3 regions of the Actinomadura citrea genome follow, and region 2 is predicted to be linked to each of the others. Evidence: riboswitches for the same ligand, from Rfam matches in the RefSeq annotation. Region 2 holds a riboswitch; each other region holds the start of a gene.
What was found. Region 2 has a riboswitch for S-adenosylmethionine ahead of BJ999_RS33570 (aminotransferase class V-fold PLP-dependent enzyme). Riboswitches for the same ligand answer to the same signal wherever they lie in the genome.
Positions count from the first base shown of each region.

Region 1 (3,944 bases), 6.0 Mb from region 2:
AGCTCCGTCCGGTCGATCCGCACGATGAGCCGGCGGTCGCCCACCTGTTCGCGCAGCGCGCGGGCCCGTTCGACGACGTCCTGCTCGGCGGCGCGCTGGCGCAGCGCCGTCCCGTCCACACCGAGACCGTGCACGCCCACGCGCGTGGTGTGGCCCGAGCAGGAGACGGTGCGGGCCACGTGGTCGACGCGGGCACCCGGCAGCAGCTCGCAGCAGTCGAGGAAGGCCGACGCCCACCGCTCGGTGAGGAAGCCGGCGTGGTCGGCGCCGAGGATGCCGAGAAGGATCTGCGCGCCGATGTCGTCCGGGAGCAGGCCGAAGTACTCCGGCGGCGCCCAGGGCGTGTGCGAGAAGTGCACGATCTTCAGGTCGGGGCGCCGGTCGCGCAGCATCCGGGGAGCCAGCGACAGGTGGTAGTCCTGGATCGCCGCCTTCGCGCCCTCGGCGGCGTCCCGTGCGAGGGCGTCCGCGAAGGCCGCGTTGTACGCCTCGTAGGACTGCCAGTCGCGCCGGGCGCGGGCGTCGAAATGCGGGTTGCGCGGTGTGTCGTACAACAGGTGGTGGACGAACCACAGCGTCGAGTTGGCGACGCCGTTGTAGGCGCGGTCGAACGTGGCCTCCGGGATGTCGAGCATCCGCACCGCGGCACCGCCGGTCTCGTATCCGGCGAGGTCGAGGCGTCCGTCCGGGGAGCGGCGCGCGGCCGTGCGGTCGGCTTCGCCGAGGCTCGCGCACACCCAGAGAACGTCCGCGCCGCCGGCGGACGGCTCCCGCTCCGTCCCGGCCGGGCGCGGCGGGCCCGGGTCGCGGGGGGCGCCCGTGACGGCGGCGAGGCCCGACACGAGTCCGCCGCCCCCGCGCCGCATGGTGAGCCCGCCGTCGTCCGACAGCGAGAACGACACGGGCCCCCGGTTCGAGGCCACCAGCACTTGGCTCATACGGGAAGGGTCTCAGTTGCGGCCGAGGCGCATCAAAGTGACCCGCGAGGTGGCCGTCATCGCCCGCGCTTCTGGCCGTTCCGTCCGATTAGTCATCCACCCAGGGGGTATCCGGCGGCCATGAGCAAGTCCGAGACGACGAAGACGGTGCTCGTCGCCGGTGCAGCGAACCTCATCCTCGCGATCACGAAGCTGTTCGCCGGCCTGCTGGCCGGGTCCAGCGCCATGCTCGCGGAGAGCGCGCACTCGGTGGCCGACACCCTGAACCAGGGCTTTCTCTACACCTCGCTCCGGCGCAGCGAGCGGCCCCCCGACCGGCGCCACCCCTTCGGATACGGCAACGAGCGGTACGTGTGGTCGCTGCTCGCCGCGTTCGGCATCTTCGTGGCCGGCGCCGGGTTCTCGATCTTCGAAGGCATCCTGACCATGACCGGCCACGGCGGCGGCGGGACGACGGTGTGGCTCGCCTACGCCGTCCTCGGCCTCGGCGCGGTGCTGGAGGGGGCGTCCTGGCTCCGCGCCTTCTACCAGGCCAAGAAGGAGACGCGCGAGAACGACCGCGACCTCGTCGAGCACGTCCGCAAGTCGCCCGACGTGACGTTCAAGACCGCGCTGTTCGAGGACACCGCCGCGATGATCGGCCTCGCCCTCGCCGCCGGCGGGCTCGCGATGCGCCAGATCACCGGCTCGGAGTTCTGGGACGGGCTCGCGTCCGTCCTCATCGGGGTCCTCCTGGTCGTCCTCGCCTTCTCGATCGGCCGGGAGAGCATGGGCCTGCTCATCGGCCGGGCGGCCGACCCCGCCGAGCAGCGCGAGATCCGCGCCGAGATCCTCGGCGCCCCCGGCGTGACCGGCGTGGACGAACTGCTCACCATGCACTTCGGCCCCGAGCAGCTCCTCGTCGCCGCGAAGGTGCACTTCTCCGACGACATCAGCGCCGACGAGGCCGAGGACGTCGCCGGCGAGATCGACCGGCGGCTCCGGGAGCGCGTCCCGACCGTCCGGCACGTGTTCCTCGATCCGACCCAGCGCGTGATCAAGACCTCCGCCGGGTAACGTCTCAATCGCTGGACCCGCCTGTCTGGCATCCGGTCAGTTCATGTAAAGTCACGCATACGAGCTCAAAGCGCTCGTGATCGACAACTTGATACCGCTCATCCAGAGGGGTGCAGGGAGCACAGTGGCCGACGGGCCGGTCTTCCAGCTCAGCCCCCGCACAACTTAATACCGCTCATCCAGAGGGGTGGAGGGACCGGCCCTGCGAAGCCCCGGCAACCACCCGGCTGTGGCGCGTCGCGATCCTGCGAGGCCTGCCGGGAGATGGTGCCAACTCCGGCCTGCGACCAAGGTGGCGCAGGGAAGATGGGGAGAAAGGCCTCGCCCTCATGGCACTCACGCCTGCCACAGACCTCGGACCGGCTACCGCTCTCGTCTGCCGCGAATGCGGCACGTCCCGCGACCTCGGGCCCTTTTACGCGTGTGAGGAATGTTTCGGCCCCCTGGAGATCGCCTACGACTTCGGCGGCGTCACCCGGGAGGCCATCGAGTCCGGGCCGCGCAACATCTGGCGGTACCGCGGGCTGCTGCCCGTCCCGGGCAACGTCGCCGACACCCCGAACACCGAGCCGGGCCTGACCCGTCTCGTCCGCGCCGACAACCTCGCGGAGAGCCTCGGCCTGCAGAGCCTGTGGGTGAAGGACGACAGCGGGAACCCGACCCACTCGTTCAAGGACCGCGTCGTCGCCGTGGCGCTCGCCGCCGCCCGTGAGCTGGGGTTCAAGGTGCTGGCCTGTCCGTCCACCGGGAACCTCGCCAACGCCGTCGCCGCCGCGGCGGCCCGCGCCGGGATCCGCAGCGCGGTGTTCGTCCCGTCGAACCTGGAGTCCCAGAAGATCATCACGACGGCCGTGTACGGCGGGACGTTCGTGACGGTCGACGGCAACTACGACGACGTCAACCGGCTCGCGTCCGAGATCGCCGGTGAGCAGGACGACTGGGCGTTCGTCAACGTCAACGTCCGCCCCTACTACGCCGAGGGCTCCAAGACGCTCGGCTACGAGATCGCCGAGCAGCTCGGCTGGCGGCTGCCGGATCAGATCGTCGTGCCGGTCGCGTCCGGCTCCCAGCTCACCAAGATCGACAAGGCGTTCCAGGAGCTGATCAAGCTGGGCCTGGTCGAGGACAAGCCGTACCGCGTCTTCGGCGCCCAGGCCGCCGGGTGCGGCCCGGTCGCCGCCGCGTTCAAGGCGGGTCACGACGCCGTCCGACCGGTGAAGCCCGACACGATCGCCAAGTCCCTCGCCATCGGCAACCCCGCCGACGGCCCCTACGTCCTGGACGTCGCCCGCCGCACCGGCGGGGCCGTCGAGGACGTGACCGACGAGCAGGTCGTCGAGGGCATCCGGCTCCTGGCCCGCACGGAGGGCATCTTCGGCGAGACGGCCGGCGGCGTCACCGTCGCGACCCTCCGCAAGCTCGTCCAGGCCGGGGCCCTGGACCCGGGCGCCGAGACCGTGATCATCAATTCCGGGGACGGCCTGAAGACCCTGGACGCCGTCGCCCCGGTCGTCGCGCCGTCGGCGAACATCGCCCCGACCCTGGAGGCGTTCCGCGCCGCGGGCCTCGCCTGAGAACGAAGGAGCAGCATGAGCAGCGTGTCCGTCCGTATCCCGACGATCCTGCGGACCTACACCGGTGGCGAGTCCGAGGTGAAGGCCGAGGGCACGACCCTGCGCGCGGTCGTCGCCGACCTCGAGGCCAGCTACTCCGGCATCTCCGCCCGCATCCTGGACGACGCGGGCAAGATCCGCCGGTTCGTGAACGTCTACGTCGGTGACGAGGACGTCCGCTTCGCCGAGGGCCTCGACACCCCGACGCCCGAGGGCGCCCAGATCTCCATCATCCCCGCGGTGGCGGGCGGCTGACGTCCGTCTCGTCCCCTAAAGCCCCGGCACGTCCACCGTGCCGGGGCTTTTCCTTGCACATTTGGGCTATTCCCTCTTCTTC
Region 1 is NZ_JACCBT010000001.1:1,311,350-1,315,293, forward strand. It holds gene BJ999_RS06470 (alpha,alpha-trehalose-phosphate synthase (UDP-forming)) at 1-938, opposite strand, end outside; gene BJ999_RS06475 (cation diffusion facilitator family transporter) at 1,059-1,994, shown strand; SAM riboswitch class I at 2,167-2,307, shown strand; gene thrC (threonine synthase) at 2,324-3,568, shown strand; gene BJ999_RS06485 (MoaD/ThiS family protein) at 3,584-3,862, shown strand.
Region 1: another riboswitch for S-adenosylmethionine. It lies ahead of thrC (threonine synthase); the one in region 2 lies ahead of BJ999_RS33570 (aminotransferase class V-fold PLP-dependent enzyme).

Region 2 (3,944 bases):
ATCTACTTCGGCCGCGACGCCTACGGGGTGCAGGCCGCCGCGCACGCCTACTACAACAAGGACGTCTCGAAGCTGACGCCCGCGGAGGGCGCCTACCTCGCCGCCGCGATCCAGCAGCCGAGCAACTTCGCCGACCCGACCGGTCCCCGCCGCGCCTACTCCGAGCAGCGCTGGCGCGCGATCGTCGGCAACATGGTCCGGGACGGGGCGCTCACCTCGTCCGAGGCGGCCTCGCTGACCTTCCCGGCCCCCGGCAAGGAGAAGATCACCGACGTCCTCAAGGGCCAGCGCGGCTACATGGTGAACGTGGCCAAGAAGGAGCTCACCGAGCGCCGCGGCTACAGCGAGGACGAGATCAACCGCAGCGGGCTGAAGATCACCACGACGTTCGACAAGCGGCTGATGGACGCGATGAAGCAGGCCGTCGCGAACAACGCCCCGAACGGGATGAGCAAGAAGATCCGCACCGGCGCGGTGTCGGTCGACCCGAAGACCGGGCAGGTGCTCGCCTTCTACGGCGGCCGCGGCTACCTGGAGGAGGCGCTGAGCAGCGCCTTCGGCGACTGGGCGCAGGCCGGGTCGGGGTTCAAGCCGATCGCGCTGGCGGCCGCGCTGGACGACGGCAAGACGCTGTCCACCAGCTACGACGGCAGCTCCCCGCAGTACTTCCACGGCGCGTCCATCCACAACGACAGCAACGAGAACTTCGGGACGGTCAACCTCGTCACCGCCACCGAGCACTCGATCAACACCGCCTACGTCAACCTCGGCCAGGACATCGGCAACAAGAAGATCGTCGCCATGGCCGAGAAGATGGGCATCCCCGGATCGCAGATGAAGCCGGCGCAGCGGGACGCCGCCACGTTCCCGCTCGGCGTCGTGTCGCTGCACCCCGTCCAGCAGGCGGGCGTGTACTCGACGTTCGCCTCCGAGGGCGTGCACCGGACGCCGTTCGTGGTGAAGTCGGTCACCGACAACGAGAACCACAAGCGCACCTTCGCCGAGAAGGGCGAGCGGGCGTTCAGCCAGCAGGTCGCCCGTGACGCCACCTACGCCATGCAGAAGGTCGTGCAGGGCGGCACCGGCACCGGCGCGCAGCTGCCCGACGGCCGCGACGTCGCCGGCAAGACCGGAACCACCGACGAGGGCCGCGCGATCTGGTTCAACGGGTTCATCCCGCAGATGGCGACGACGGTCTCGATGTTCCGCAGCGACGGCAAGCCGCTGAACATCCCCGGGTACGGCGCGTACGGCGGGCAGCTGCCCGCCCAGATGTGGCGCTCGTACATGTCGGACGCGGTGAACATCAAGGGCTACGAGCCCGAGTCCTTCGGGGAGCCGTCGATGACGCCCGGCGGCGGCTGGGGCGGGCCGACGCAGGACGTCCCGCCGGGCGGCACGCAGCCGCCGGACACGGGCGGGCCGGTCGAGCCGCCGCCGTCCACGGAGCGTCCCGACATCCCGACGCCCCCCACCGACCTGCCGACCATCATCCCGCCGCAGCAGCCCGGCGGTGGCGGCGATGGGGGCGATGGGGGCGACGGAGGCGACGGTGGGACCGGCGGCGACCCCGGAGGCGGAACGGGCGACGGGCCGCTCGGCCGCCCCGGCACCGGCGGGTAGCCCCCGCGCCCGCCTCTAGTCGCAGGCCTTTCCGATGGTGGCCGGCGTCTCCCTGATCACACTGTCGAGCTGGGAGACGTCGCCGGCGCCGACCCCGGGCGCGGCGGCGCGGAGCCTGCCCGCCTCCGCCTTGAGCGCCTTGCTCAGGTCGGCGTCGTCGGCCTGCTTCGCGAGCCCGTCGACGCGTCCGGCGAGCTGCTCGGTCGCCTGCCGCCACTGCGCGGGCTCCGCCGCCGGAAGGCTCCGCACCTGGGTGACGTACTGCTGGAACGCCTTCTTCGTGTCGGTGCACACCTGGCCGGAGTTGCCGCCGCCCAGCGCCCCGCACCCGCTGAGGGCGCCGAGCACCAGCGCGCCGCCGGCCAGCGTCCGAACCACCCCGTACCGCATCGCACCCTCCCCTTGATCCCCGATCGGCTCCGCATATACTTCCGCATGAGGTCATGAGCGCCAGCGCAAAGCCCCGGCTTGCTGGCCGGCAACCCTTCGTCCGCGATGGGGTGCCCCGGGTGAGGACCTGGCCGGACGCGGCACCGCGTTCCGGCAAGCGCGGATCCCGACGGACATCCCGGGGTCCCCGACCCGGAAGGTTCCGGCATGCCCACGCTGCTCGCCCGCTCCCCCATCACGCCTGCTGTGACGCGCCCCGAGGGGGTCCGGGTTCGCCCGCTTCCCCGCGTCATCGGAGCGGACGTCCCGGTTCCGGTGCGGGACGGCCGCCACGTCCCCTACGCCAACTTCGACTACGCGGCCAGCGCCCCCTGTCTGGAGGCGGTGCACGAGGCCGTCACCCGCGCGCTGCCGTACTACAGCAGCGTCCACCGCGGCGCGGGGTACGCGTCCCAGGTCACGACGTCCGCCTACGAGGACGCGCGGGAGGCCGTGCGGTCGTTCCTCGGCGCGTGGCGGCGCTCGGCCGTGGTCTTCACGCGCAACACGACCGACGCGATGAACCTGCTCGCGCACGCCGTCCCGGCCGGGACGAGCGTCGTCGTCTTCGAGAGCGAGCACCACGCGTCGCTGCTGCCGTGGAAGCGCGCCGTGCGCCTCCCGGCGCCCGCCACCCCGGCCGAGGCCCTCTCGGCGGCCGACCGCGCGCTGCGCTCGTGCCCGATCGGGTCGCGGCTGCTCGTCGTCACCGCCGCGTCCAACGTCACCGGCGAGCTGTGGCCGATCGAGGAGCTCGCGCACGTCGCGCACCGCAACGGCGCCCGTATCGCGGTCGACGCGGCGCAGCTCGTCCCGCACCGCCCCCTCGACATGACCGCGCTCGGCCTCGACTACGTCGCGTTCTCCGGGCACAAGCTGTACGCACCGTTCGGTGCGGGCGTGCTCGCCGGGCGGGCCGACTGGCTGCGCGCCGCCGAGCCCTACCTCAAGGGCGGCGGCGCCAGCGCCTCGGTCGGGGAGACGACCCGGTGGGCGCCCTCCGCCGAGCAGCGGCACGAGGCGGGCTCCCCGAACGTCCTCGGCGCCCTCGCGCTGGCCGCCGCGTGCGAGACGCTGTCCCCGGCCTGGGACGACCTGGCCGCCCGCGAAGAGGAGCTGGTGGAACGTCTGCGGTCGGGACTCGCGGCGCTCCCCCGCGTCAGGGAGCTGACGCTGTGGGGGGAGCGGGCGCCGCGCGTCGGAATCGTGTCGTTCACCGTGGACGGCTGGAACGCGCGGGACGTGGCGCTTACGCTGTCCGAGGAGCACGGCATCGGGGTACGCGACGGGAAGTTCTGCGCCCATCCCTTCGTCCGGCACCTGCTGGGCGAGGACCGGAGCGCCGTCCGCGCGAGCATCGGCATCGGGACGGACGAGGAGCACATCGACCGGCTGCTCACCGCCCTCGCCGCGTTGACTGCGCGCTGACAGCCTCCGACCTGGGAACTCTCGCGCGCAGTCAGATGATTATGCTCTTTGGTCCTGTTCGCCCATGTAGCGTAGGCAGTCGCGCGGGGACGAGCACGCTAGAAACAGGGGGTGGCGACCGTGGCCGACGCGTGGCGACCCACGTCGGAACTGGAGCACCGACTGCAGGAGACCGTACGGGCCGGCGACCAGGAGAGCTACTTCCGCCTCCTCGCGGACGCCGACCTCGTCGTTCCCGTTCCGCCCGACCTGGTGGACGGCGTCCTCGCGGGGGAGGCCCAGCCGTCGTGGCCCACCCAGGAGGAGGACGGCCGGGTCCACGTCCTGGTTTACACGTCGGCGGCGGCGATGCGGGCGTGCCTCGGGCCGTCCTACCAGCACTTCATGACCGTCCGGTTCGGCGACATCGCCGAGAGCTGGCCGGACAGCCGCTGGTGGCTCGCCGTGGACGCCCCCGCGCGCGG
Region 2 is NZ_JACCBT010000001.1:7,346,541-7,350,484, forward strand. It holds gene BJ999_RS43810 (transglycosylase domain-containing protein) at 1-1,623, shown strand, start outside; gene BJ999_RS33565 (hypothetical protein) at 1,639-2,013, opposite strand; SAM riboswitch class IV at 2,063-2,179, shown strand; gene BJ999_RS33570 (aminotransferase class V-fold PLP-dependent enzyme) at 2,221-3,480, shown strand; gene BJ999_RS33575 (SseB family protein) at 3,592-3,944, shown strand, end outside.

Region 3 (3,944 bases), 6.3 Mb from region 2:
TGCCTCACTGTGCGGGTCGGTGCGCAGAAGTGCGCTCTGGGCGAGGGTATTGCGGACGACACGCTCGGCGGCAGGACGCCGCTCACGCTCGTAGCCGTCGAGCAGGCCGGCATCGGCGCCACCGACGACGGAGGCGAGCCTCCAGCCGAGATTGGCCGCGTCCTGTAGCCCGACGTTGAGCCCCTGACCCCCCATCGGGGAGTGCAGGTGCGCGGCGTCCCCCGCCAGCAGCACCCGGCCGCGCCGGTACTCCCGCGCCAGGCGGGCATGATCGGTGACACGGACTCCTCCGTCGAACCTGCCGACCGTGACCTCGGCACCGCTGACCCGGCGGACCGCGGCCGTGAACTCCGCCCGGCTCACCGGACCGCGCCCGGCCGCCCCGAGCCGGTCGAATTCGGCGACCACGATCTCGCCCGGCGGCGGGTTCACGAACATCAGACCGCCCCGGGTCCGGTGCACGCCGGGCTCCACGAGCCCCGTCGGCTCGAGCGAGGCATGCGCCATGAGCACGAACATCGCCGGATCGGTCTCGTCGAACGCGAACCCATCGCGAACGACCCCGCGCCCACCATCGCAACCGACCACCCACAGCGCCTGCTCACCGGTCCCGTCCGCGAAAGCGACATCGACATGGTCCCCGCGGTCGCTGACTCCGGTGACCTCGAGGCCATGGCGCAGCTCCGCTCCGCGCCCGCGCGCCCGCTCGGCCAGCACCTCGACCAACCGGTCCTGCCACACTTGGAGCTGCCCCGGCACATCGGACAGCGTCCCGTCCCGGTCGATCAGCGGGAGCATCGCGAAATGGCCCTTCATCCGGCTCGTCCCCCAGCTCTCGACAAGCTCCGCGATCTCGGGCGGTGCCGCGTCCCCCGGCGCCCCGGTGAAGTCCGCGATGCCCGGCCCGTCCTCGGCCGCCGCCCGCGCCCGCACCGCACCGAGCAGACCCCGCAGCCCCAGCAGTTGCAGCGTGCGGGCCTGCAAGCCCCGGTCACCGCCGTCCTCATGCCCGGCCGCGGCGGACGCCCTCCGCTCGAACACCACGACCGACACACCGCCGCGCCGCAGTTCCGCCGCCAGGAACATCCCCACCGGCCCGCCGCCCACAACCGCCACGTCCCACATGCACGTCCTCCTCCGAACGATCCCAATGTGGACGCCAGTGTCCTCAGGAGCTCGGTATTCATGCGACAGTCACCGAAAGATCCGGCGCTTTGACGCAGAAACGGAGAGCCATGTGACGGATTCGCTCACGGTCGACGACCTGGACCTGAAACTCGTCCAGGCGCTGCAACTCGACGGCCGCGCGGCGTTCAGTACGATCGCGCACGCGCTGGGTGTTTCCTCGCACACCATCGCGCGCCGGTACCGGCGCCTGCACTCCTCCGCCGGCCTGCGGATCCTGGGCCGGCTCGGCACCCCGCCGGTCGAACGACCGCGCTGGATGGTCCGGCTCCGCTGCGCCCCGGACGCCGCGCTGACCATCGCGACCGCACTCGCCCGCCGTCCCGACACCTCGTTCATCGCGCTGGTGTCCGGCGGCACCGAACTGATCTGCGTCACCGAGTCGGCCGACGACGAGGCCGCCGAGTCGCTGCTGCTCCGGAAACTGCCCCGTACTCCCGCGATCGTCTCCATCACCGCCCACCGCCTCCTGCGCACCTTCTACGGCGGGCCGGACGGCTGGTTCACCAAGATCAACGCTCTGACGGGCGCCCAGGCCGCGGCTTTGCGGCCACCCGTCCCGTCCGCCGGGCGACCGGCCGAGCCTGACGACCTGGACAAGGCCCTGCTGGCAGAACTACGCAAGGACGGCCGAGCAAGCCACGTCACCTTGCAGGCGGCCACACGCTTGTCCGAACCCAGCGTCCGGCGCCGCCTGAACCGACTCCGCACCACCGGCACGCTGTACTTCGACGTCCAACTCGATCCCGGCCTGCTCGGCTACCGCTCGATCGCGCTGCTCTGGCTGACTACCTCCCCACCGGCCCTCGAACCGGTCGGCAAGGCGCTGGCCCGGCACCCCGAAGCCGCCTTCGTCGCCGCCACCACAGGCTCCAGCAACCTGGTCGCCGCGGTCGTCTGTCCCAACGCCGACGCCCTCTACACCTACCTGACCGACCGCATCGCAGCCCTGGACGGCATCCAGCAGGTAGAGACGGCCCCCGTAATCCATCAGGTGAAACAACTAGAGATCCAGTAGCGCCCGGGCCTCCCCCTGAGGCCCGGCGGCGGCACCCCGAGTCTTCGGTCGTCCAAATTAGAGTATTCCGACCGTTTTTATATGGTATGTTTCCTCGCGTCACGAGTTCCAGCGCCAAGCCCCGGCTTGCTGGGCGGCAACCCTCCGACCGCGGTGGGGTGCTCCGGGTGAGGACACGGTCGTCTGCCGGACATGCGACGACAAGCGCGGATCCATAAGGGCCGCGTTCCCCGAGGTTTCGGGGAACGGTGACGTGCGCTCGCCGCACACCCATCGCTGTGCCGGCTCGGACATGGAGGAGCAAGACGTGGAAAGGCGATCGGCGTTCGCCGTCATCAGCGCGGTGGCGCTGCTGGCCGCCGCGGCGTGCGGGGTGGACACCGCCGACACCGGCGGCTCGGGCAAGGGCGGCGGGAAGGAACTGACGGTCACGGTGTTCTCGGGGCCGTGGGAGGACCTGTTCAAGAAGTCCTTCGTCGAGCCGTTCGAGCGAGACACGGGCGTCAAGGTGAACCTCGTCCCGGGCGCCAACGCCGAGTGGCTGACCCAGCTGCGCGCCTCGGGCGGCAAGAACCCGCCGTTCGACCTGGTCGTGCTGACCCCCGACGCGGCCCGGCCGGCCGTGGCGGGAAAGTTGGTCCAGCCGCTGGAGACCGGGAAGGTGGGCAACTGGAGCGACCTCGACCCGGTGGAGATCGAGAAGAACACGGTGTCCGGGAAGAGCTACGGCGTCCCGTTGACGATCGGCTCGACCGGCCTGCTCTACCGCACCGACAAGGTCGAGCAGGCACCGGTCGACTGGCAGGACATCTTCGACAAGAACCTCTGCGGGCACGTGGCGCTTCCGCCGCTGACCTACAACCCCGGACTGGAGTTCTTCAGCGCGCTGGTGACCGGCCAGGGTGGAAAGCTGTCGGATCCCGCGGCCGTCGACAAGGCGTTCAAGCAACTGGAGCAGCTGAAGGGCTGCGTGTCGTCCTATCCGGCGAACGCGACGGCCGTGCAGAGCGCCATCCAGAACGGTGAGGCGTGGGTGGTGCCGTACTGGGACGGGCGGGCCTTCGCGATGGCCCAGGCCGGCAGCAAGGTCGGCTTCACCTACCCGAGGTCCGGCGCGGTCGGCGCGCTCAGCAGCTACTTTCTGACCGCGGACAGCAAGAAGACGGATCTGGCCTACAGGTTCCTCGGGTACGTCACGAACGCGACCAACCAGAAGACCTTCGCCGAGGGCAACTGGTACGCGGGTTCCAACAGCAAGATCGACTACAGCCCCGCCTTCAAGTCGAAGATCAAGTACGGCACGGACGTCTACCGGAAGTTCAACTGGGTGGACTACGACGTCGCCACGCCGAAGCTGAACGAATGGCAGCAGCGGTGGAACGAGATCTTCCGCTGACCGGCGCGCCCGCGGGCGGCGTCCCGGCCGCCACCGGGTCCGCCGAGCGCGGGCACGTCGAGATCGAGGGCCTGGCCGCCGGCTACGACGGCCACCGCGTCCTGGACCTGGGCCGGCTGTCGGTGAGGCGCGGCGAGTTCCTGTCGATCCTCGGGCCGAGCGGCTGCGGCAAGACCACGCTCCTGAACGCCATCGCCGGGTTCGTGGCGCCCGAGAGCGGTCGCATCCTCGTCGACGGCGCCGACATCACCGGCCTGCCACCTCACCGGCGAGGACTCGGCATGGTCTTCCAGAACTACGCGCTGTTCCCGCACCTGTCCGTCGCGAGCAACGTCGCCTACGGGC
Region 3 is NZ_JACCBT010000001.1:1,058,031-1,061,974, reverse strand. It holds gene BJ999_RS05200 (FAD-dependent oxidoreductase) at 1-1,125, opposite strand, end outside; gene BJ999_RS05195 (Lrp/AsnC family transcriptional regulator) at 1,238-2,203, shown strand; SAM riboswitch class IV at 2,301-2,416, shown strand; gene BJ999_RS05190 (ABC transporter substrate-binding protein) at 2,511-3,599, shown strand; gene BJ999_RS05185 (ABC transporter ATP-binding protein) at 3,566-3,944, shown strand, end outside.
Region 3: another riboswitch for S-adenosylmethionine. It lies ahead of BJ999_RS05190 (ABC transporter substrate-binding protein); the one in region 2 lies ahead of BJ999_RS33570 (aminotransferase class V-fold PLP-dependent enzyme).